Regions from separate parts of the Bacillus tuaregi genome, predicted to be linked through region 1. Evidence: riboswitches for the same ligand, from Rfam matches in the RefSeq annotation. Region 1 holds a riboswitch; each other region holds the start of a gene.
The links. A riboswitch is a leader RNA that binds a small molecule or an ion and turns the genes downstream of it on or off. The one in region 1 is predicted to bind thiamine pyrophosphate.
Positions count from the first base shown of each region.

Region 2: linked by a shared signal. The riboswitch ahead of thiC (phosphomethylpyrimidine synthase ThiC) and the one ahead of thiT (energy-coupled thiamine transporter ThiT) in region 1 are both predicted to bind thiamine pyrophosphate.
Region 3: linked by a shared signal. The riboswitch ahead of thiM (hydroxyethylthiazole kinase) and the one ahead of thiT (energy-coupled thiamine transporter ThiT) in region 1 are both predicted to bind thiamine pyrophosphate.

Region 1 covers NZ_LT629731.1:2,276,617-2,284,649, forward strand. The annotation lists gene ilvB (biosynthetic-type acetolactate synthase large subunit) at 1-1,536, opposite strand, end outside; gene BQ5321_RS13215 (phasin family protein) at 1,810-2,118, shown strand; gene thiT (energy-coupled thiamine transporter ThiT) at 2,200-2,799, opposite strand; TPP riboswitch at 2,861-2,964, opposite strand; gene BQ5321_RS13225 (SIR2 family protein) at 3,270-4,076, opposite strand; gene BQ5321_RS13230 (MerR family transcriptional regulator) at 4,313-4,813, shown strand; gene BQ5321_RS13235 (lipoteichoic acid synthase) at 4,963-6,918, opposite strand; gene BQ5321_RS13240 (ribonuclease H-like YkuK family protein) at 7,401-7,937, shown strand.
Region 2 covers NZ_LT629730.1:89,225-97,257, forward strand. The annotation lists gene argF (ornithine carbamoyltransferase) at 1-258, opposite strand, end outside; gene BQ5321_RS01140 (YjiH family protein) at 491-1,882, shown strand; gene BQ5321_RS01145 (PucR family transcriptional regulator) at 1,969-3,594, shown strand; gene arcC (carbamate kinase) at 3,647-4,618, opposite strand; gene thiC (phosphomethylpyrimidine synthase ThiC) at 4,888-6,672, opposite strand; TPP riboswitch at 6,824-6,938, opposite strand; gene BQ5321_RS01160 (DUF4183 domain-containing protein) at 7,141-7,524, shown strand; gene BQ5321_RS01170 (DUF4183 domain-containing protein) at 7,765-8,033, shown strand, end outside.
Region 3 covers NZ_LT629731.1:2,568,548-2,576,580, forward strand. The annotation lists gene BQ5321_RS14630 (AzlC family ABC transporter permease) at 1-386, opposite strand, end outside; gene BQ5321_RS14635 (XylR N-terminal domain-containing protein) at 587-2,479, opposite strand; gene thiE (thiamine phosphate synthase) at 2,771-3,430, opposite strand; gene thiD (bifunctional hydroxymethylpyrimidine kinase/phosphomethylpyrimidine kinase) at 3,424-4,230, opposite strand; gene thiM (hydroxyethylthiazole kinase) at 4,246-5,052, opposite strand; TPP riboswitch at 5,138-5,248, opposite strand; gene BQ5321_RS14655 (branched-chain amino acid aminotransferase) at 5,327-5,950, opposite strand; gene BQ5321_RS14660 (4-oxalocrotonate tautomerase) at 6,140-6,337, opposite strand; gene BQ5321_RS14665 (2-keto-4-pentenoate hydratase) at 6,362-7,144, opposite strand; gene BQ5321_RS14670 (2-keto-4-pentenoate hydratase) at 7,185-7,964, opposite strand.

The DNA of each region.
Region 1 (8,033 bases):
TCCATACGCAGATGCTAATGCTACAAAGTTAGGTGATAACATCCTTACGGAAGAATAGCGACCTTGATAAAACATTTCCTGCCATTGTCGAACCATACCTAAATAACTGTTCTTAAGGATAGCAATCTTAATGGGAAGCTGATATTGGGCTACTGTGATTAATTCCTGAAAATTCATTTGGAAACTACCGTCTCCACTAACCAGAATAACCTCTTTTCCTGTTTTGGCCAGTGCGGCACCAATCGCAGCTGGCAGCCCATAGCCCATTGTTCCTAAGCCACCTGAAGTAATAAAGGTTCGAGGCATGTTAAATGGATAATAATGAGAAGTCCATATTTGGTGTTGTCCAACATCCGTTGCAACGATAGCTTGGCTATTTGAATAACGATTTAGCAATTCAACCACCTGCTGAGGCTTTAATTGACTGTTTGAATCGGAATCCGAATAACGGGCTACCTTCTTTTGCCAAGAAGATACTTCATTAAGCCATTCGTTTGTATTTCCTGATTCTACCATTGGATTTAATTGATATAAAAAATCCTTTACATCAGATACAATTGGAATATCAACCTTAATAATCTTATTTATTTCAGCACTGTCAATATCCACTTGTATTTTACGTGATTTAGGTGAGAATCCGCTGATTTTTCCAGTTACACGGTCACTAAAACGTAAACCAAGGCAAATGAGCAAGTCAGAACGATGGATAGCTTTGTTTGCTGCGTAAGTTCCATGCATCCCAACCATACCTAAAAAGCAAGGGTGGTCACTTGGGAAGGCTCCTAACCCCATCATCGTGCTGACAACGGGAATGTTTGTTTTTTCAACAAACTCTTTTACTAGTTGAGCAGCTCCAGAAATCGTTACTCCACCTCCAACAAAGAGGACGGGCTTCCTTGCGTTTATGATTTCGTTTTTTACCTGCTCTATTCGTTTAGGAGAAATTGTTTTAGTCAGCTTGTTTCTTTCCTTTTCTGCAAAATGAACTCTTGAATCTGGGATACTACGCATAAGTAATTCTTCCTGAATTTCGATTAGGATAGGTCCTGGGCGTCCTTCGAAGGCAAGCTTAAATGCATCTGTTATGATGTTTTGTACATTAATTGGATCAATTGCCTTGAAATAATACTTAACAATGGGTAACGTCATTCCGAATGTATCGATTGTCCGAGAATCGTCACATTCCATTTTTTGCTTTGGTGTAGGTTGAATGGAAATAATAACAAGCGGGACTGAATCCATTTGGGCAGTTGCAATACCTGTAATGGCATTGGTAATACCGGAGCCTGCAGGAATAATAACTACGCCAATCTTTCCGGTTGCTCGTGCATACCCATCGGCAGCATGGACAATGGCCTGTTCATGTTGCATTATTACTGATTGAATCTTCCCCTCCTGCTGAAGGTGTGCAGAAAACGACGACAGGGTTGGATCACTTGAAGTAAAGATGACTTCTACATTTTCTTTCATAAAGCACTCTTGAATTAAATCAGTTGTATTCAATGGGGTTGAGAGAATATCTCTTATTTTACTCATCACTATATCACCTTTCTTTTTCTAAAAGGTACTAGACTACGAAAGACTTGTAAGTGATGAGCATCACAAATATTCAAATAAGTTCGCCCTTTTTGTATTTTTTATAATATGATTAATCCTGCTATACTGCATATAAATTACGCAAGTTTTGACAAATGGTGTATGATAAGAGTATCAAGTTTGTGGTGCTCATTTGCTGGGTAAATATTTAATATTTACTTTATTTTTCATCAGTATCCATAAATGAAACTTATCAACTGGAGGTATTTTTGAATGGATCTTTTTAAACAGGTTTTTACACTCGGGTTAGGTGCAGCAGTTGTTACAAAGGAACAAGTTGAAAAAATGGTTGATACACTTGTACAAAAAGGTGAAGTGAGCAGAAATGAATCAAAAGAATTGATTCAGCAATGGGTTGAAAAAGGTGAACAAGCGAAGCAAGAAATAGATGATATCGTGAAGACTAGAGTGAATCAGGCTTTAACCAATTTAAATCTCGTGACAAAAGAAGACTATCAGGAGCTAGAGCGCAGAATCCAAGCACTTGAAAATAAACTATCAGCAAAAGAAGAAACCGAATAAGTTTTTGTCCAAGCCTTTCATGGCAGAGAGCACCATAATTAAACAAAACCCCCTTAGAGATTAGCTAAGGGGGGTTTTTTATTATGAGACATGTTTATGTGTTGTGGCAGTATCCTTTGTCTTACGAATAACTAATCTTGGCGCAGTGGACAAGAGCAGCCCGACAACAATGGAGCATAAGACAGCTGAACCGAGCATGGTTGCTCCATTTGCTAGAAACGAGAATAATACCGGTGACATTCCTTCAGGTGCATAGCTACCAAAGAAAAATACCCCTGCGAGGAAATGCCAGAAATATCGGGCAAAGCTGCCTGCAATAACTGCTACCACAATCCAAGCAATAGCTTTTTTCTTCTTGCTGCTTTGTAAATTGCTTTGGATTTGCTTGTGAAAAAGCCCTGCTAAACCAATAAAAGCAAAAGCAAGAAAATATTCAATAAATCCCTGTACAGGTGTGGCAATCCAGGCTTCCCCCATGGCAATTTGCAAGATTCCCCAAAGAAAACCTGAAATCACGCTTACCTTCACTCCCCAACGGAAAGCAAGGATAAAGATAGGTACCATCGCGAATGAAATGGAAATGGATGGTGAAAGCTTAATAGATGGCAGAAAATCAAGAATAATGGCAAATACAGCAAAAAAAGAAGCTTCTACCAAAGCTGTTAGCCTTACTTTATTCATATAAAACTCCCCTTTCATCAAAAAACGTTGAGCCTCAAGGGGAGAATAGATTCATGTTTTGTATCCATTCATACCACATTCCTACGCTAGAATTATCTAACAGGTTCAAAGGGTTAGAACAAATAATTGTTCACTCTCAGCAAATATGCACCCCTTGTGGTTACGTTTTGTTGACATTTTCATTTTTTAGTATAACCTACTTTTTCCGAGCATGAAAGGAAATTCGTGAAACTTGCTGAAATTTAGCAAAAAGTTTTGATGAACACTCACTTCCTAATTTCAATTTAAAATTATAGTATTTTTCAGAATAATTACAATTATTACTTAACTACTCCCCTATTTTACTTGCTATGTGGTATGATGAAACATATGAATGGAATTGATATTTGCATTCATCCTCCACTTGTAGAAGTGGAAAAGTTCTATACCGTCGCAAGCTTTTGCTACAAAAAGCATTTGCTGATTGAAGTTTATAGTTTTTCTTTAATTCCCTTTAGAAAGTTCGTTAAAGCTGTTCCTGGTTCTTCATTTGCAGAGACGATGGGAATAATACCTCTATCCTTTAATATACTTTCTTTAATAGGATTAGGCTCAACTAATAAAATATACGATTTTGGTCTGATATGCTCATGATTAGATTCTTTCCACTGTTTATGAAGCTTGTATAGCATATAGCGAATATTGATATCTGACAAGCTATAGCCAATAAATAAAATCGATTTTTCAAGAGAATCATAACGCAGCTTGATATCTAATGGCGATTCAAAGTCAAGTCGCTTAAAAAAACTCGATTCCGTTAATACAAGTGATGAATCGTCATCAAAGTCTCCATGGAACTTGATAATTTGTGTTTTATTCATTTTAATCCTTGCAATATCCGCTACATTAGTCACTTTTGTATATTCCTTTTTATAAAAATCGTACGCATACTCAAGCCAGCGATCGAAATTTGTTGTATAAATTACGGGAAAATCCAAGTCGATAATCAATTTATATATTTCTGATTTTCCAATATGAATATTGGAATGATGCCATAATCGATCCATCCAGCTTCTTAAAGCACCCAATGTCCCTTTTTGATTATAATAAAATTCAGCCATAATCAGAAAATCACCATTTCCCCAAGAGTTGAATTGTGATGGTTCAAAGCCAAGATTCTCAGCCATTTGGTTGATTAACTCTGAATACACAGGTAATCCTAAATTTTTGGGAACACCAGATCCAACAAAAAGGATAACATCTTTATTTCTAATGGCATTTGCCAATTCCTGTATCATAGGATCCCTCCCACATTTAGTGATTATTATACTTTGCTATTTACATCCTATGACACATATTTTCTTGAAAGAACTTTTATCATGAATCATCAATTCGATTCCTAACACTTGAAGCAATCCTTTCCTTCGATAAGTGGCGAAATCATCACTTTTATTGACGAATTCCTTCTTCTTTTGTCAGCCTTGAAGGAATGGTATAGAGAAAGGAGAATTAGTAGAAAAAGGGAGGGATTTGATTGAATACAAGAGCAGTTGCTAAATTGCTAGGAATCTCGACTAGTACTGTCCAAAGATGGGTAAAACAACTAAAATTAGAGATGGAAAGAAATGAACTAGGTCATTTTATTTTTTCCGAAGAGGATATAGAATTATTAAAGCAGGTGAAGAAGCAGCTTCAGGAAGGAACCCTATTACAGGATATTTCCATACAGCTTCCAAAACGGGCAGGTACCTTCAAACAAAAACAGCCGGATGGGGATATAGATGAATTGGCTCAAAAAGTCAAAAGTCTGGAAATCAGTCTCCAACAGAAAGCTGATGATGTTGTATCCTACCAAATCTTACAGCATCGAAGAGAAATGGAAGAGCTTCAAGAGCAAATAATCATATTAACGGAGAGAGTCACCCAGCTGGAGAATGTGATAAGAGAAAAATCTGAAATAGCCGCAAGCATTGAAATTGAAAAGAATAAGCCTCGTAAAAAGAAAAGCTTTTTCCAATTGATTTTTGGAAGCTAAAAATCAGCACATGTAAGCGTGCTGATTTTTTTGTAAAGAGATTTATTGCTGAAGCTCCAAGCTAATTCCATTTCGACAGATGTAAAGTACGATACACGAGAAGAAGGCTGCCATATGGCAGCCTTCTTCAAGCTTAATACAATTTTTACTTATTCTTCATAGGAGTCATATGAAGGTTTTGTATAATCATACTTAGAACGATCGACCGGAGTAAAGTTTTCTGGGTTATAGAATCGCAATAGGTCCCCATTTACCACTTTATCTGACAAAGCAAGCTTATGGCGAACAATTTCTTGATTTTGCTTCGCTTCTTCCAATCGAGTCTCATCAAGCTCTAAACCTGTTGTTGAATCATAATATCTTCCTTCGACAGATGTGATGGTTGGACTTACGAATTCCCCGTTTCTAAATGGGATCAACTCATCATGTTCTTCAGATAGTAAATCCGTACCAAACTGGACATAATCCTTTGTATCCGTACCTAGTAAGTGAAGGAGTGTAGGCAGAATGTCGATTTGCCCACTGTATTCATGGTTAATTCCCCCCTGCATGCCAGGAACACGAATAAATAATGGAACTCGCTGTAAATCCGCATTATCGAAAGGAGTAATTTCTTCTTTATTTAATACCTGCTGCATGGCCTTATTATGATTTTTAGAGATTCCATAATGATCACCATACATGATGATAATGGAGTTATCATATAGACCTGATTCCTTCAAATAGTTGAAGAATTCTTGTAAGGCTTCGTCAGCATAGCGAGCCGTTTGGAAATACGTGTCAACTGATTTATCTCCCGTTGTATGAGGGGCAATGGTTGCGTCCTCTTCATCAATTGGATACGGGTAATGATTACTTACCGTAATAAACTTCGCCATAAATGGCTGTTGTAATGTTTCTAGCATGGGAATCGATTCTGCAAAAAATGGCTTATCCATTAATCCATAATCAGCTAAGTCCTCTTCCTTCATTTCATAGTAGCTAGAATCGAAGAATTTTGTATATCCAAAGGATTTATAGATTTCATTACGATTCCAGAAGGTTCCTGAATTCGGATGAAAGACAGCAGATGTATAGCCCTGCTGGTCTAAAATAGCAGGCGCTGCCTGGTAAGTGTTTAATCCTTTTGTTGTAAATGCTGAGCCTTGTGGTAATCCATATAATGAATTTTCAAGGATGAATTCAGCATCCGCTGTTTTTCCTTGTGCTGTTTGGTGAAAGAAATTATCAAAATACATCGTGTTAGGCTCTCTAGTTAAAGAGTTTAAAAACGGTGTTACTTCCTCCCCGTGCAGCGTGTAATCAATTAAGAAGCTTTGAATCGATTCGAGATGGAAATAAATCACGTTCATTCCCTTTCCTATCCCAAATGTAGCTGGATTTGGCTCGGCATAATTAGATTGCGTAAAGTTAATCACTTCCGTTATATCACTACTGTCTGCCGTAACCCGCTGCGCTGAGGCTTTCGTGCTTTGAACTGCATCATAAATCGTGTAATTATACGTACCTAAATACTTAACAATATAATTTCGATCAAAGCCCCTCGTTAATAGCTGAGGACGATCCGCTTCAGCCATCGCTAAATTAAGGCATGAAATACCTAACGAAAAGGAAACCAATGCGGCCACTTTTCGACGATTGAAATTTTTCATTTCCATTTTTGCCATTTTAAATATCAGTAACCCTATTAACAAAATATTATCGACAAAGAATAAGAAGTCATACGGACGTAACAGCGAAGTAACACTGCTGCTTACATCACCAAAGTTTTGCGTTTGAAAAATCGTTGGCAATGTAATGAAGTCGTTAAAGAATCGATAATATAGTACGTTTGCATATACTAGAAATGTCATTAAAAAATGTATGATCATTAACCAAATATACTTTCTACGACCTTTAAAAAGAGATGCAAAGCTTAAGAATAACAAAGCTGAGCCTAAAGGGTTTAAAAATAACAAGAATTTTTGAATGCCATTATCAATTCCTAAATTAAATTGCGTTAGTTGAATAAGGTATGTTTTGATCCACAGGAATAGTACAGTCAATAAAAAGAAGCCGATGTATTTATCGAGAATACTTGTACCTTTTAGGAATCCTTTATTCATTTGTTACACCTACTTTCTAACAAACTATTATACACGTTCTTCGAGTATTTTAGGTGAAAAATTATTAATTCTCATAATCTATTTTTTTCTAATTATGAAAACTAACTTTTGTCATGCTGCAAAAATAAAATGTGTACTTATGATTTGGAGCAGAATGATTATCATTATACTTTATGTCAACAAATTGTCAAGTTCATAGTAAACAAATGATTTTTTTAAGTCAAGTATATTTCTTCCTATCCTTATTGTATGCCAACGAATGGAGGACAACAATTAATAAGGTTTTGACGCCTTTATGTCAGACTGCCGAACACGTTTTTCCTTTACATCCACTTTTACATTCACTTAAAAAGTCTTTAAAACTTTAACAAACGATATCAATATTCGGGATGAGACTTGCATAGATATGAATGTAGCAAGTCTGACGAGTATTGGCTTCTAAGACTTTAATCCGCTCGTAACGAAAAAAAAGAGGTGTTGAGATGAAATATGCTGTTGAAAATCATTGCTTGTTTCAAAATTCACAGGAAAGGAATATGACCTTTGAACATGCCTTTAATAAAATCATAAAATTTATGAATTTGGACAGGAATGGCAATTATCGGTTAATGATTGGTACCGATTCACAGGTACATGTACAATATACTCGATTTATTACTGGGATTGTTATACTTAACGAAGGTAAAGGGGCCTGGGCATGTATACGAAAGGTTATTGTTCCAAGACGAATGAGAATGCTCCATGAACGGATATCAAAGGAAACCTCGTTGACCGAAGAAATTGTGACGATGTTTACCGAAGAGAGAATAAATAGAATGATTGATATTGTGCTGCCAAATATATACAGGGGTGCTTCTTTTACCATGGAGGGTCATCTAGATATCGGAGCTGGAAACAGGAATAAAACAAGAGCGTTCGTTGAAGAAATGGTTGAAAGAATTGAATCCATGGGCATTGAGCCAAAAATTAAACCCAATTCCTTTGTTGCCTCATGCTATGCTAATCGGTTTACTAAATAACGGTTATCCTATTAATACCACGCTCTATCCGCCCCTACCTTACCCTAGATAGCTTCCCATTCCGCGGGGAGTTTATGGTTTGGACAGGCTCTTCAC
Region 2 (8,033 bases), on a different contig from region 1:
ACCTAATTGAATATCATCTTTCCCTAGAAATTCTGGATGTGCACCTAAATCCAATGCTGCTACAGTAAACGCAGCGCGAGTTCTCGTTGATGTCTTTTCAAATAATAAAGCAATATTCTTACCATCAAGATATCGATGTGGAATTCCCCTCTTTTTCATCTCTTTTAAGTGTTCTGAGAACTCAATTAAATAGATTAATTCCTCTTTAGAATAATCTTTAGTTGATAATAGACTTCTTTGTTGAAATACTGATGTCATTATTATTCTCCTCTCGGTTGTATAAGTTGATTACAATCGAATTATATTTTAGTTCAAATGCTGTTTGAATTATTCAAAGGTACAATATCTCTGTAAATGAATTGTACTTTGTCACATAGATGCACGTTTTTGTACTAGCTATAATATATGTAGGTGGTTTTTTGAAAAGGTCGTAATAATAACAGAATATGAAACTACAAAATTAAGGGATTTTGAAAGGATGATCTGAGATATGATACCCAACAATGCTGTTCCTGCTTCAAGAACATCTCATGAATCAAAGCCAACAAAAAAAGAGGTATTGCAATTTCTAATTCCATCTTTATGTGGAGTGCTTATCTTTTTGTTTCCATTTCCATGGGGTGGAGAAATAAATGTCCCAATTGGAATTATTTCTGAAAGTCTAGCAGAATTCATCAAACCCATCGCACCCTTATTAATTGCGATCCTAATTTGTTTAAACGCTTTCATTTCTACTGTCACAATATTATTTAAACCAAGATTCATACTTGAGAAAGCATTACTAGCTAAATTATTTTATACAACTCCTTATTATGTAAGTGTAAGGGTATTAGGATCGATTATCACAGTCATGTGTTACTTTGGATTTGGCCCGGCTTTGGTGATTGCTCCGGATACAGGATTAACAATGTTAAATCTTTCAGGAACCTTAATTGCCTGGTTTTTTACGGCCTCTTTTTTAATACCCTTACTAATGAACTTTGGAATAATGGAATATGTTGGAACTTTTGTTAGTGATTATACACGTCCTCTTTTTAAGATACCTGGAAGGTCTGCGGTCGATTTATTAGCTTCTTGGGTTGGAAACTGTAACGTTGGAGTTGTATTAACAACATCTCAATATGAAAAAGGCTATTATACAGCAAAAGAAGCGATTATTATTTCTACTTGTTTTTCTGCTGTTTCTCTACCATTTTGTCTTGTTATAGCAGCAATGTTAGATGTAGACTCTCTCTTTTTTCCATTCTATGCAATAGTGTGTATTACTGGTATTGCCAGTATTATTATCATGACAAGGATTCCACCGCTATGTAAGTACCCAGATGAATATCTTCCCAATGTTGGAAAGCAGGTAAACGAACAGGTTCCGGCGGGAATCAAAAAGTCTGAATGGGCTCTGAAACAAGGCGTGAATAAAGCAAAATCAGCTGCTTCTTTCACTGGTATTTTATACGAAGGATTAGATATGTTTTTGGGTATTATTTTTATCCTTACACCAATAGTTATGTGTTATGGAACTATTGCATTAATTCTTGCAACATACACACCGATTTTTAATTTGATATCTCTTCCATTTGGATATTATTTGGACTTTTTCGGTGTTCAGGAGGCTTTTGCAGCAGCACCTGCAACAATTGCCGGCTTTGCGGATATGATTATTCCCGCAGTTCTTGCAGCAAACATTGAATCATTTGAAACCCGATTCATCATTGGAGCTTTATCTTTAGTACAGATTATTTATATGACAGAAGTAGGCACATTAATTATTACATCAAAAATGCCAATTCGTTTCTTTGGATTGTTAGTACTTTTTATTGAAAAAACCCTTATTGCTGTTCCGCTCATTATACTACTTATGAAGCTATTTGGAATTTCGGGATAATATTCTCGCAATAAATGGTGTCATCTAGAGGAAGGTAATTTTCTACACACCTATATACGCATCAAGATTGGAAAGGTGATAAGAATATGATTCTTACAATTAATGAAATTATGAAACTTAAGGAGTTTAACAATTCATATTTCCTTACAGGCAACGGGAACATATCTAGAAAAGTTACAAGCATAACAATCATGGATATCGCCAATATTGATGAATGGATAAAGCCTTACGAGTTATTAATAGCAGGTAATTTTTTCGAAACTGTAATCGATGCTGAATTTATTAAAAGACTAAGTGAGAAAAAATGTTCTGGAATCATTACGAAAAATAAATTCATAAAATACATATCATCTGAAATATTAACTCTTTCTGAGATGATTAATTTCCCAATAATAATTGTATCTGATGAATATAGCTGGAGTGAGTTAATTACACCTATAACACAACAAATTATTAAGTTGCAGCAGAAAATAATTATTGAATCAGATCAATTTCAAAGTGCGATAATAAATTCGGTACTGAAAAACCATTCCTTTGATAATATGTGTACAAGCATTTCTAAAGCAATTGGACACTCTCTTGCTATAATAAATACATACGATGAAATTATTGACGCATCTTCGGACTTCGATTGGCACAATGAATTGAAGGACTTCGAAATTAACGTAAATTCTAAATTTACGATTGGTTATGATTTACAAGGAGATCCAATAAATGGATATATCCAGTTGGGCTTACATAATAGTTCGAGTTCATTTCAATTTGCTATCTATCCCATACAGGACTCAACTATCCATATAGGTTATATCGTTATAAAAATAGACAAAAACTTAAACATCATTGAAAATAGTTTGATGCTAAAAATTCAAAGCTTCGCCCAAATCCTCGTTTTAAAAAATATGATTTATAAAGATTTATATCAAGCTAATCTTTATTATCGGGAACTAATACTAGATGAGATTCTTAATCTCACAGAACTTACAAGTACACAAAAAATTAGATTTGAGTTATCGATTGGACATCCGATTGAGAATAACTACTATATTTGTATTTTCCAATTACTTGATAATCAGCAAAAACAACTATGGAGTATGGCTGAAAAACACAATATTATAGACTTTCTCAAGAAATATTATTATGATTATTCAAAAATACTAGTTTTTATTAAGGAAGAACAATTAATTATTTTTATTGGGGAATCGATACGTAATTCAGTAAAGTCGATTGGGAATCTACTTTCTCTCTTCCAATATTACTTTTCTAGTAATGATATTTATGCTGGAATTAGCCAATTAAGAAGGTTAGAACAAGCAGCTTTAGGATTAAAGGAGGCAAAGCACGCACTGAATTTTATCTTAAAAAATAACTCCTCAAAAAAGTATCAATTTTATAAAGACTTAGGTTTCTTAAGACTTCTCACAGACAAAAAGGGGGATATTGAAAATATCTATTTTGAGGAATTACTTAATAGCTTTATCAAGCCAATCATAGATTATGATAGTAAGTACAATACACAACTATTAAATACCATTCAAATTTACTTTAAAAATAATTTTTCTAATAAAGAAACCAGCGAAAGTCTCTTTATTCACAAAAACACACTAAGAGCAAGAATTCAGCGAATAGAGGAAGTATTATCAATCAATTTTACAGATAATGACGATACGTTAAATTTACAAATTGCATTGAAAATATATGAAACAATGAAGTGAAATATATCTATGAAAAAGCCAGGCTGATTCTCCTGGCTTTTTACTACTACTTTTAAGCTAACACTAAATATTCTTCCAACACCTTGGATGTCGCAATTACAGTACCAGTTTTTCCTGCTAGTGCGGCGGGTGCATTTTCCAAGGACGTTATCATTGCCTTACCCTGTGGACATGCTTCCAAATAGGTTAAGCAGGCTTCAACCTTCGGAAGCATACTCCCCTTTGCAAACTGTCCTTCCATAATATACTTCTTTGCTTCTTCAGTGCTAAGATAACTTAGGCCTCTTTGGCTTACTGTATTGTAATTTACACAGACTTGATCTACCGCTGTCAAAATTAACAACATATCTGCTTGGATATCAGTTGCCAATTTAGCACATGAAAGATCTTTGTCAATAACAGCTGCAACTCCTTGATACCCGTCTATTCCCTCGATAATAGGGATACCGCCACCGCCAACTGTTATAACGATTTCACCTCTATCTGCTAATTCCTTTATCAAGCCTAATTCGACAATTCTCTCTGGTAATGGACTAGGTACCACTCTACGATAGCCCCGACCGGCATCTTCAACAAATACAAAGCCTTTTTCTTTTGCAAACCTATCAGCCTGATCTTTACTATAAAAAATACCTACAGGTTTTGTGGGGGTTAAAAAGGCGGAATCCCATTGATTTACAACTACTTGAGTTACTACTGTGCACACAGGTCGAAAAATACGTTGTTTAGCCAATTCATTTTGAATTGCTTGTTGCAGATGGTAACCAATATAGCCCTGGCTCATAGCCCCGCATTCAGCAAATGGCATGGATGGAACTGATTTATCATTAAGACTAGCAAAATCAAATGCCAGATTTATCATTCCTACCTGAGGACCATTTCCATGTCCAATAATTATGTCATAATCGTCTTTTGCAAATTCTGCAATCGTCTTTGCGGTTTTCTTAACTAAACTAATTTGTTCTTGAGGGTTTTTCCCTAATGCATTGCCTCCTAATGCAATAACCAATTTTTGACGCTGCATGGTATTTCTCCTTTCCAAATGCAAATAATGATTCTATAAACAAATTATATAGATAATAATTACCCATTTGAATTATCCAAAAGCACAAACCAACACTCATTAAATTGTACAATGGTCTATTATGAATGCGGAATAAATGAAAGGGAGGGGGAGAACGTATATAAGTGACAGGCACCACCCGTTATTTGTCGGTATTTGGAAGAAAGTGACAGGCACCACCCGCTATTTGTCGATAATCCGAATGCGGGGACAATCAGTCCCCGCGTTTTTCATTGATAGAGGTTTCCGCCGGATTGCTTAAATTCTTGAGCTTTGGTCTTCATACCTATTTCAATCGCTTCGTTCGTATCAAGTTTGTTTTCTTTTGCGTATTGACGAATATCTTGGGAAATTCTCATGCTGCAAAATTTGGGCCCGCACATGGAGCAGAAGTGGGCGGTTTTGGCTCCTTCTGCAGGTAAGGTTTCATCATGATATTCGATGGCGCGTTCAGGGTCTAAGGCTAAATGAAACTGGTCTCTCCAGCGGAATTCAAAACGAGCTTTCGATAGGGCATCATCGCGAAGGCGTGCTCCCGGATGTCCTTTTGCTAAATCAGCCGCATGGGCTGCGATTTTATACGTGATAACCCCTTCACGAACGTCATCCCGATTCGGTAACCCCAAATGTTCTTTTGGCGTGACATAACATAGCATCGCAGTACCATACCAGCCAATCATCGCTGCTCCAATCGCCGATGTGATGTGATCATAGCCAGGAGCGATATCGGTTGTCAGAGGTCCCAGTGTATAAAAAGGGGCTTCTTGACATGCTTCTATCTGTTTATCCATATTCTCCTTAATCAGATGCATGGGAACATGCCCCGGCCCTTCGACCATGACCTGGACATCATGCTTCCAAGCGATTTTCGTTAACTCTCCAAGAGTCTCTAATTCGGCAAACTGTGCTTCGTCATTTGCATCGGCAATTGAGCCAGGACGCAAGCCATCTCCTAATGAAAAGGCAATATCATACGATTTCATGATTTCACAGATGTCCTCGAAGTGTGTATATAAAAAGTTTTCTTTATGGTGGTGTAAGCACCATTGTGCCATGATCGAACCACCGCGAGAGACAATCCCCGTTACACGCTTGGCGGTTAACGGGACATATCGTAAAAGAACTCCCGCATGAATCGTGAAGTAATCCACGCCCTGCTCGGCTTGTTCGATTAAAGTATCACGGTAAACCTCCCAGGTCAGATCCTCCGCAACCCCGTTTACTTTTTCCAGCGCCTGATAGAGTGGGACCGTTCCCACAGGCACCGCTGCGTTACGAATAATCCATTCCCGTGTCGTATGGATGTTTTTTCCGGTAGATAAATCCATAATATTATCAGCGCCCCAGCGCGTTGCCCAGGTCATTTTTTCAACCTCCTCCTCAATCGAGGATGAAACAGCAGAGTTGCCAATATTCGCATTAATTTTCACATGAAAGCTGCGACCGATGATCATGGGCTCGGCTTCCGGATGGTTGATATTAGACGGAATAATCGCCCGACCCTTTGCCACCTCATCCCGTACGAATTCAGGCTTCATCTTTTCCCTAATCGCGATGAATTCCATTTCAGGCGTGATGATTCCCTTTCTGGCATAATGAAGCTGCGTAACATTTTGGCCTTTTTTCGCACGTAATGGTTTCCGCTTTAACCCAGGGAACACGTTACGATTGGCGCGTGGATCGTTTGCCTTTAGATAGCCATTATCCTCAGGCTTGATACCCCGACCCAGATACTCCTCCACGTCGCCACGCTCATGAATCCATGGGCTGCGAAGGGCAGGAAGACCTTTCGTAATATCAACGGAATAATCTGGATCTGTATAAGGTCCACTCGTGTCATATACACGAACAGGTGGATTCTCGGATTCTCCGAAAGAACCACTGGTCGGGCTTAACTCGATTTCCCGCATCGGAACCTTCATGTCAGGCCGAGAACCAGTGACATAAACCTTCTTGCTACCTGAAAAATTTGCCTTGATGGAAATTCTTTGTTCGTTTGCAGAATGGTTGGACATGGACATCATAAATCTCTCCTTTTTTTGAAAAATAAAGGACAAGATACCGATCACAACAAGTGGAAAGCTGATAACGCTTATGAAGTACATAAAAAAGCCGGTATCCAATCAAAGGTTGGACCCGGCTAATCTGTATGCAGAAGTAGTATGGCTACAATTATGCTAACTTCCCCACGCTGGTATGAACCAGATCAGGTCCCAAGAGTCAAGAAACTTCAACGCGTTCCTTTCTCAGCCCAACTCATTGGACTCCCCTAGTTATTTCTATTCGATTCGAGATTAGTATACAGGAGGCTTTTTTAAAATAAAAGAAAAAAATGGAAAATAGGAATGGGGACATAGGGACAGGTCCGTTATCCTATGCTGGGGCAAGGGACCTTTGTCCCTCAAAAATCAGCTAACAAACAATCAACTTGTCCAATTCCTTAATAGAATAATACTAATCATTGAAAAAGGAGGTGACACAATATGGCACTCCAATTGATGAAGCTTCTTGTTACTGCTACAACCACCACTGAAATTGTTCCTGCGGATACAAGATTTTTTCATGTCACAAACGCTTTAACAGCGGCCGGTTCTACTTTAACCATTGATGCGGCAAGTTTTTTTGACGATGCAGGTGCAGAAGTTACATCGCTTCCGACATTAGCCGCCAATAATAGCTACTTTAATGTTTACGTGAATGGTGTATTACAAATGGAAGGTATCTCAACCTATACACCTGGTGCAACCGGTGTCGGTTCATTGGCTATTGATGTTCCAGCAGGAGGAGGAGACATTCCAGCAGATACACCAATTGTTGTTGAGGTTCTAAATTATGCTCCGTCTTCTTCTACAACGGTTACAACCTAATGAAAAAGAAAAAGGAGTCTTGCAGGCTCCTTAACTTCATTCATCAGAAGTTCTCCACTTCTACAAGTGGGAGATGAATGCAAAGGGTGCTTCGATTCAGTGGGGGTTCAAACCCTGGCTGAATGAAGTTAAGCCTCCGGCGGATGTCACGGATTTTTTAAAGGTAGTTTATCGAGTGAGCTCAGGTAATCCGGACGCAAATTCGACGAGCGAATTTGATAGAAGAAAGGACAGTTTTTTATGGCTCGTAAATCATCACGTCCGCATAAAAAATTTCTTCGTGATTTTTCACTTTTGATAAAAAATATATACATTCAGCCCAGAGTAACTAGATTCTTTTATCAAGCAAAACATAATATCTGCCTGGAGAAATACCAGGTGATTCCTGCATACCAATTCATCAATGATGCTGGAAAATCCATAAAAAAATTCCCTTATAAAGGGAAAAGCAAATATAGTAATCTCTACATTAATGGAATCATGCAGGAGGGAAAGGCTTATAAAATCAA
Region 3 (8,033 bases), 290 kb from region 1:
GACACCCCAAAGGTTTCATCCGTCAGCAAGGAGCCAACAAACATATTTTTCCACGGGCTCAAATGACGAAAATAAGGCGCAATCGCAGCACTTAACAATAAATGACGAAGGTTAATAAAGAAAACCGTAAAAATAATCGCTGAAATTGGATTGCTTGCCGCAATCATCCCGGCAGCAATAAACTGACCAGAACCGGCATAGAGAAGCAGACTCATCAAAGCAATTTCCGCAATACTTAAACCTGCTGTTTTTTCTACAACACCGGCAGCAAAGCCAATACTCAAATATCCAAGCAGAGTTGGGATGCAATCCTTTACACCCTCCCAAAAACTCTCTTCGTTGTTCAAATCCTCATCTGTATTTAGCTCAAGGACTTTTTGACTCACATCCATCACCCCTGTTTAACCAAAAAAATCATACTTCTCAATCGATGACCCTATTAATCTATCGATTTCCAAATGGCCTAATCAAGCAGGATAAGACCGCAGCTCATCTATTATCATATCATAAAGCAAAATACGTTCACAAAATGAAAGCCGACCCGTCTTGCGAAGCAAAATGTACGGCTTACTTTTTAGTATGAGATTTATATTGATGTCATTTTTATATCTAACTCACCTAAAATAATTAATGCCTGTATCGCAATAAGCAGTTGACAGCTGACAAGTGGACTGCGGATGTCCTCTTGCAGAAGTTCTTCAATTTTCCCTACTCGATAGCGCAAACCACTAATTGATAATGCTAGATTATCAGCGGTTTTTTCTAAGTTGCCCCCATTGATTAAAAATAAGTAAAGGGTTCTAATCAATTCAACATTTTTTTGACAGTCCATCTCGATATTTCCTAGTAAGGCAAGGGCCATTTCTTTAACATTTTTTGTGTTATTTTCATTAATCAACGTTCCAACCATTCCAAGATTATCATAAAAGATTATTTGATCGTCTTTTGATATCAAACGATATGCACCAAGTGCTTCATTATATGCCGCGGGCGCTAATTGAACGGTGTTTGTTTTTTTACTGATTCCCATATAAAAATGAGAGCCTGGGAACCTTGAGTGTAGGAATTCAAGTAGCTCATGAAAAAAAGAAGAACTTGCTTTTTTACTCTCGAAATAATCAATGACAAATAAAGTAATAGAGTGATTGGTTTGATCCAGTAAGATGTCGTGCCCTTGTTTCGTGCAATAATGCGATATGGAGGACATAACTTCTCGACAGAAGCCCTGTTCATTTTGAAAAGCCTGATCATTAAAGGCATAACCAATAATCCCTAAATAGAATGGCCTTGTTAAATCAAAATGAAATAACCCTGCTTTTGAGACCAGTTCATCCTCTAACGTATACTGAGCGCTCAAAATTTCTTTTAATAGATAGCTTTTCATCTGTTCCAAGGAGGCTAATTTTGTTTTCTCAAAAAGGAAGCAAAGCGAACAAATAGAAGTAACCTTCTCGATAATTAGCTTAGCTAGCTCCTGTAACTCGTATTGCTGTTCTTTCATCATAAAAGAACAATATCCCATTCTTTTTTCTTGTAAATAAATCGGATGTGTCAGCATTTTAAAATGTTCCTGCTGGTCATTCATCGGTTGGAAGGTTTGCAAAACAGAATTTTTCGACATATTTTTGTTGATATATTGAAATAAACCATTAGGAGTAAACTTTTGCGATAATTTATTGAAACCGGCAAATGTCATCGGATGCCCATGGACATTATGAATAATCACTGGTATTTTAGTTAATCGAAACACAGCTTCGATAATGGTTTCCAAGCTACTTCCTTTGACTACTTCCTCCGTTAATTGCTTATGAATGGTCAGCACAAGCGTCAATTGATCACGCTCCTGCAATAATTTTTCATAGGTTAGCTCTAATTCTTTTAAAATGGGTGTTTCTTCTAAATAATAGAGCTCCTCTTGAATTTCATCTCCCCAAAGGGAACAACTTTTACCAATTGCGATACATTCACTTGCACCAGCAGCTCTGCAGCATATTTCCTTAAAAATCACCATTTCGCCAAAAATTTCTGATACAAATCCGCTCGCGTAGCCTGAAAGTGTGTAGCAGACTGGTGAAGTACTAGCTCCAATATGCCGCAAATGTTCATCGGCCTCGAAGGAATGCTCCCAAACACTGTCCATTTGTAACGTCTTGACATTTGTTTCATTACTTATTTCCAATTTTAAGGTTCTAGATTCAACATAGCCCTTCATTGAGTGCATGACCGGACCATATTCAATTAATTCTTGTATGGTGTCATATTGCTCTTTTTCTTTACATTCCTTTGCATCCCGGATTCCCATATTCCAACCATAGCGGAATAAAAAACCCTTTGTCCGTTCAAGTCCTATATTACGAATCAAATCTTTTCTAAAGGATCCAAATGCATATGTATCAACAATAATGGATCGATTTTGAATATGGAGACTTCGTTCTCTGTTAGAATGATTTTGATCAATAAAATGTATTGTTGTATGCATTCCATTCCCCTCTTTCTAACAAATCCATTCGAGCTGTAGAACAATTAACTTTCTACTTTCTTCAGAGTAAGTAAATGATAGACTATTAATATTTATTCTAACAAGATTAATTCACCTCCTTTTATATATTTAAAATAATGGAACTTTTTCTTTATTTGTAAACATTCTGTGTCCATTATCAAACTATTAAGACCACGAAACGAAAAAACCTATTCAGAAAATCCTTCGTATGTTGTTATGAAAACTAAACATACGCGAACATCTGAATAGGCATTCACTTTTTTCTTTTTTTTAGCTTATCTCAAGACTCCATTTTAATTTTTCTGCGGCCGATTTAGGACAGCTTTGAAGACTAATAGCACTAATAACCGATACGCCATCAGCTCCAGCTCTTATGACCTCCCCGGCGTTATTGGCTGTAATTCCACCAATTCCGACAATAGGGATTGTATATCCCGCCTCTCGTAATTCACGAATAATCTTTACACCTTGAACCGCTTTAGCATCGTCCTTCGAGTTTGTTGGGTAAATCGGACCAACACCAAAATAGTCTGCACCTTCTTGTAGAGCCAAATTCGCCTCGACAATATTATGGACAGACACACCAAGAATTTTATCGCCAATTTTTTCCCGGACAAGCTGCACAGGTTCATCCTCTTGTCCAATATGGACACCGTCCGCATGAATGGCCATAGCCAATTCAATATCATCATTCACAATAAAAGGAACCCCTGCCTTATGACAAATAAACTGTAGCTCTTCTGCCAAAGCATACTTTTGTGCTCCCACTAATGCTCCTGTTCCTTTTTCACGGAATTGGAAGCAAGAAACACCACCCTGTATCGCTTCCTCTAACACAACACTTGCCCTTCTCCTTGTATTTCCAGAGCCCATAATAAAATATAAGGATAACGCCTTTCTAAGACTATCTTGGTCTAGTATTTTCAACATGATATCCCTGCTTTTTGTTTAAATGCCCAATGGTTAGTTGGACCATGACCGGTACCAAGCTCTAAATTCTCTTCAATCGCTGCCGTAATAAAGCTTTTGGCAAGCGAAACGGCATCATATACAGATAACCCCTTGGCAAGACAAGCCGTAATCGCTGCGGAGAAGGTACAGCCTGTTCCATGCGTATTTTTCGTCTGAATTCGTTGACTTGTAAATGTATATGAATGATGACCATCAAATAATAAATCAACCGCTTCATTCACATCGCTATCATGTCCACCCTTAATTATGACATGCTTCACTCCAAAATCGATTAATTTTTTTGCTGCCGCTAGCTTATCTGCCTCTGTTTGGATAATAATACCAGTCAATTCCTCTGCTTCTGGAATATTCGGTGTAACGATATATGCCTGAGGAAGTAAGTATTCTTTCACCGCCGTAATAGCCTCCTGCTGAAGCAAAGTTGCTCCGCCTTTTGCAATCATGACAGGGTCTACAACCACTTTCTCCCAGCCATATTGCTGAATCTTTTCTGCAACTGTTTGAATGATTTCGCTTGAAAACAGCATCCCCGTCTTCAATGCGTCAACACCAAGATCCACAGCTACTGAGTCAATTTGTGAGGCAATCATTTCCTTCGATATTGCTTGAACTCCCTGTACACCTAATGTATTCTGAGCTGTAACCGCTGTAATAGCGGTCATCCCAAAAACATTCAATTCCTGAAAGGTTTTTAAATCTGCTTGAACTCCTGCACCGCCTCCAGAATCAGAGCCTGCAATCGTTAGCGCTTTATACATAGGATAATCTCCTCCTTATAATCTAGTAAATGACCCATATAAATCAATTTCTGACGAAGATACAAGTGAAAGCTGATTGAGAAATTCAGTTTGAAAGCTACCTTGTCCCTGTCCTTCTGTTTTGTTAGCGGCTATTTCAGCAGCCACTCCATAGAAAACAAGTGCTGCAGTTGCTGCATTCAAATAATTCTTTTCTACAGCGGCAAAGGCCCCAATCACAGCTGTTAGCAAACAGCCCGTACCTGTAACATTGGTTAATAGTGGATGACCATTATAAACAACATTTGTTACGGTACCATCGCTTATTATATCTTCCTTTCCTGTCACAACTACTACTGCATGAAGGCTTTTAGCGGCATCTCGAGCAAGGCTATAAACATCACCTTTCACCATTCCCGCGTCAACACCCTTTACTTCCCATTTCTCTCCAATAAGATTTGCAATTTCAGCACTATTACCGCGAATAACGGAAAATTGCACTTCCTTTAATAGCATTTGAGCAGATTGAGTTCGGAAGAACGTCGCACCAACACCAACAGGATCTAAAATGACCGGAATATTACTCTCATTTGCTGCTTTCCCAGCAGCAATCATAGCTTCTACCGTATCACGATTCAACGTACCCATATTGATGACGACAGCTGCAGAAGCTTTTGCCATTTCAGCTGCTTCTTCCACAGCATCGGCCATAACCGGCGATGCCCCAAGAGCTAGCAGCCCATTAGCAGAGAAATTAGCCACTACTATATTTGTAATATTATGTATGAGTGGATTCATTTCTTTTATTCTTTTTAACAGTCCATGTACCATAGTTTTTCTCATTTCCCATTCCTCCTTAAACATCCTTTTTTACGTAAAAAAAGCCAGACCCATTATTGGACCTGACTTGTTGTAGCCGAGAAAGAAAGTGATTGACTCCCTACTTTCCTACGCCGGTATAATCCGGATCAGGTCCAAAGGGTTGAAAAACAGCCGTCTTTCTCTCAGCCCAAAAAGATGGGCACCCCCAGTAGATGTTCTAATATTCTTATTAATCATAATGCTATACTGAGAAAATGTAAAGAAGGAAATTAGAAAGTAGTATAAACATTAATGCTCAACTACCTTCTTCAATTTCCTCGACCAAATGAAACAGCAGCTCATAGATCGCATGATAGGCTTCCCGTATCGTCCATTTCTCTTTGTACTCCATTAGATTATTTAATGAAAAATTCAAATCCCAAAGTCCGTCATTTGCACTAAACATTAAATCAAACGTTGCATCTTCCTGCTGAAGATTGGTAGTTAAAAAGGCTTTGATCCTATTTTCTGCTTTTTTTGGTAGTTTTAAGCCCAGCATGACATCATAATGGTAAAAAACACTATCTGCTTCAAATGAAATCGCATCAACACCAATCACCTCAAACCATGGAGATTCCAAGTACATAAATTCATCAAGCTTCTGCTTAAAATATCCAATAGGCTGATCTAAAAAAGCGGTCGATTCCTCAGCTAATAATTCTTCCGTTTCTTTATTGCTTCTTTCAATATATACTTGTTGAAACCTAGAAGCTGGATCTTTTTCAATAAGGATTACAGACGAGTCCTCCGGCAGCAATCTATGCCGCTCAATGTAATCCTTCTCTTCCTTATACAATTCAACAGAGTATTTTTCACCTTCTGCTGACTGTTTTTCAGCTAATAATCTCTCAACGTATAACATTATTTGTTTTCGTAGCATGTTACCCATCCTTTATGTAGTATTCATTCATAATCATCCAAGGTATGTATATGGTTGTATCGCTAATAATATTGAAGGTTTTGCAGAGAAATTGCAAATATTTTCATGGGAATTGCTTCAAACTATAAGATGGGTAACGCAAAAAATCGAACTGATGTCAGATCAGTTCGATTTTTATAATATGAGAAATTATCTTCCAAGGTCTTTGGCAGGTACTCCACCAATTCCCCAATGTGTCTTAGGCATTTCCGTAACTAATACACGAACAGTTTGTTTCGGAGCTCCAAGAGTTTCTGATACAGTGTCTGTCACATTGCTGATTAATTCTGTAATTTTTTCAGGTGGTCGACCTTCCATAATGTTAATTTGAATGAATGGCATAGCAATACCCCTCTCATGATTAGGATTAAATTATTCACCGACTGTGAAAGTAACTTCACCAAGACCGTCAAATTTGCCTGATACAAAATCCCCAACGTTTAACAGTACAGCGCTTGTTAGCGCACCAGAAAGAATTAAATCGCCCTTCTTAATCTTTTGTCCTTTTCTTGCTAGCATATTAGCAAGAACGGCAATGGCATTAGCAGGATGTCCTAATACAGCAGCACCTGCTCCTAATTCTTTAATTTGTCCATTGATAGATAATGTAGAGCCTACTAAATCAAGGTCAAGCTCACTAGGCTTCTTCAATGTATTACCAAATACCACTCTAGATGTAGATGCATTATCTGCAATAACATCTGTCAATGTGAAATTAAAGTTTTCATAACGGCTATCAATGATTTCAAGCGCAGGTAAAACATATTCTGTTTTCGCTAATACTTGTGCACCGGTAATTCCAGGTCCTTCAATATCTTCGCCGATTAGGAATGCAATTTCCGCTTCAACCTTTGGATGGATTTGGAATGGGACAACTCCGCCATTATCAACTAGCATATAATCAAAAACATAGCCATAAATAGGCTCAGATACACCCATTTGGTCCCATTTTGCTTTACTTGTAAGTCCCATTTTAGGTCCAACAATGCGGTGACCTTGATCTAATTTGGTTTGAACAAGTAATTCTTGTGCTTGGTATGCTTCTTCAACAGTTAAATCCGGTTTAATGGTTGAAGTTACTTTTACCACTTCACGCTTTTCTACCTCTGCAGATACTAAATAATCGGTAATTTTCTTAATGATTTCATTTGCCATCATCTATTTCCTCCTTGTAAAATCATTTATCTCGAACGAATTATTTGAAATTAACGCTAACCTGTCCTAAATGGGCAAATCTTGCTGTGAATGAATCTCCAGCATTGGCTACGACCATACCTGAAAGAGCTCCGGAAAGAATGACTTCACCAGCTTTCAAAGAAATATCATAATCGGCTAGACGATTAGCTAACCAGGCTACACATGTAATAGGACTGCCGAGTGCCGCTGCACCGACACCTGTATTAATCATTTCACCATTTTGATATAAAACCATGCCAAGCAATTCAATATCAATATCCTCTAACTTTGTAGGTTTTCCACCTAATACATATAGTCCTGAAGATGCATTATCTGCTACAGTGTCTGGCAGCTTGATTTTCCAATCCTGTACACGACTGTCAACGATTTCAATAGCCGGCAACACATAATCTGTTGCTTGAATAACATCAACTGCTGTCACATTAGGACCCTTTAAATCTTTTTTCAAAACAAAGGCAATTTCACCTTCTATTTTTGGCTGAAGCATGTCTTTCATATCAACCGTTCCGCCGTTTTCCACTACCATGCTGTCTAACAGATGACCATAATCCGGTTCATCAACACCTAACATTTTCTGAACCGCTACAGAAGTTAAACCGATTTTTTTACCGACAATTTTTTGTCCTTCACTTAATTTCTTTTTGATATTTTCTAATTGAATGTAGTAAGCCTCATCCACATTGATTTCCGGATCTACAGTAGTAAGTGGATCAGTTCCTACTTTAGTTGCTTCTGCCTGTGCAAGAGCCGCAGCAAATTTTTCAATTTTACTTGTCATTTCATTCATCCTCTCTCTTATGTAAATTTTAAAAATAACCTTATTAATGAAACGTCTGTGAAGATTATG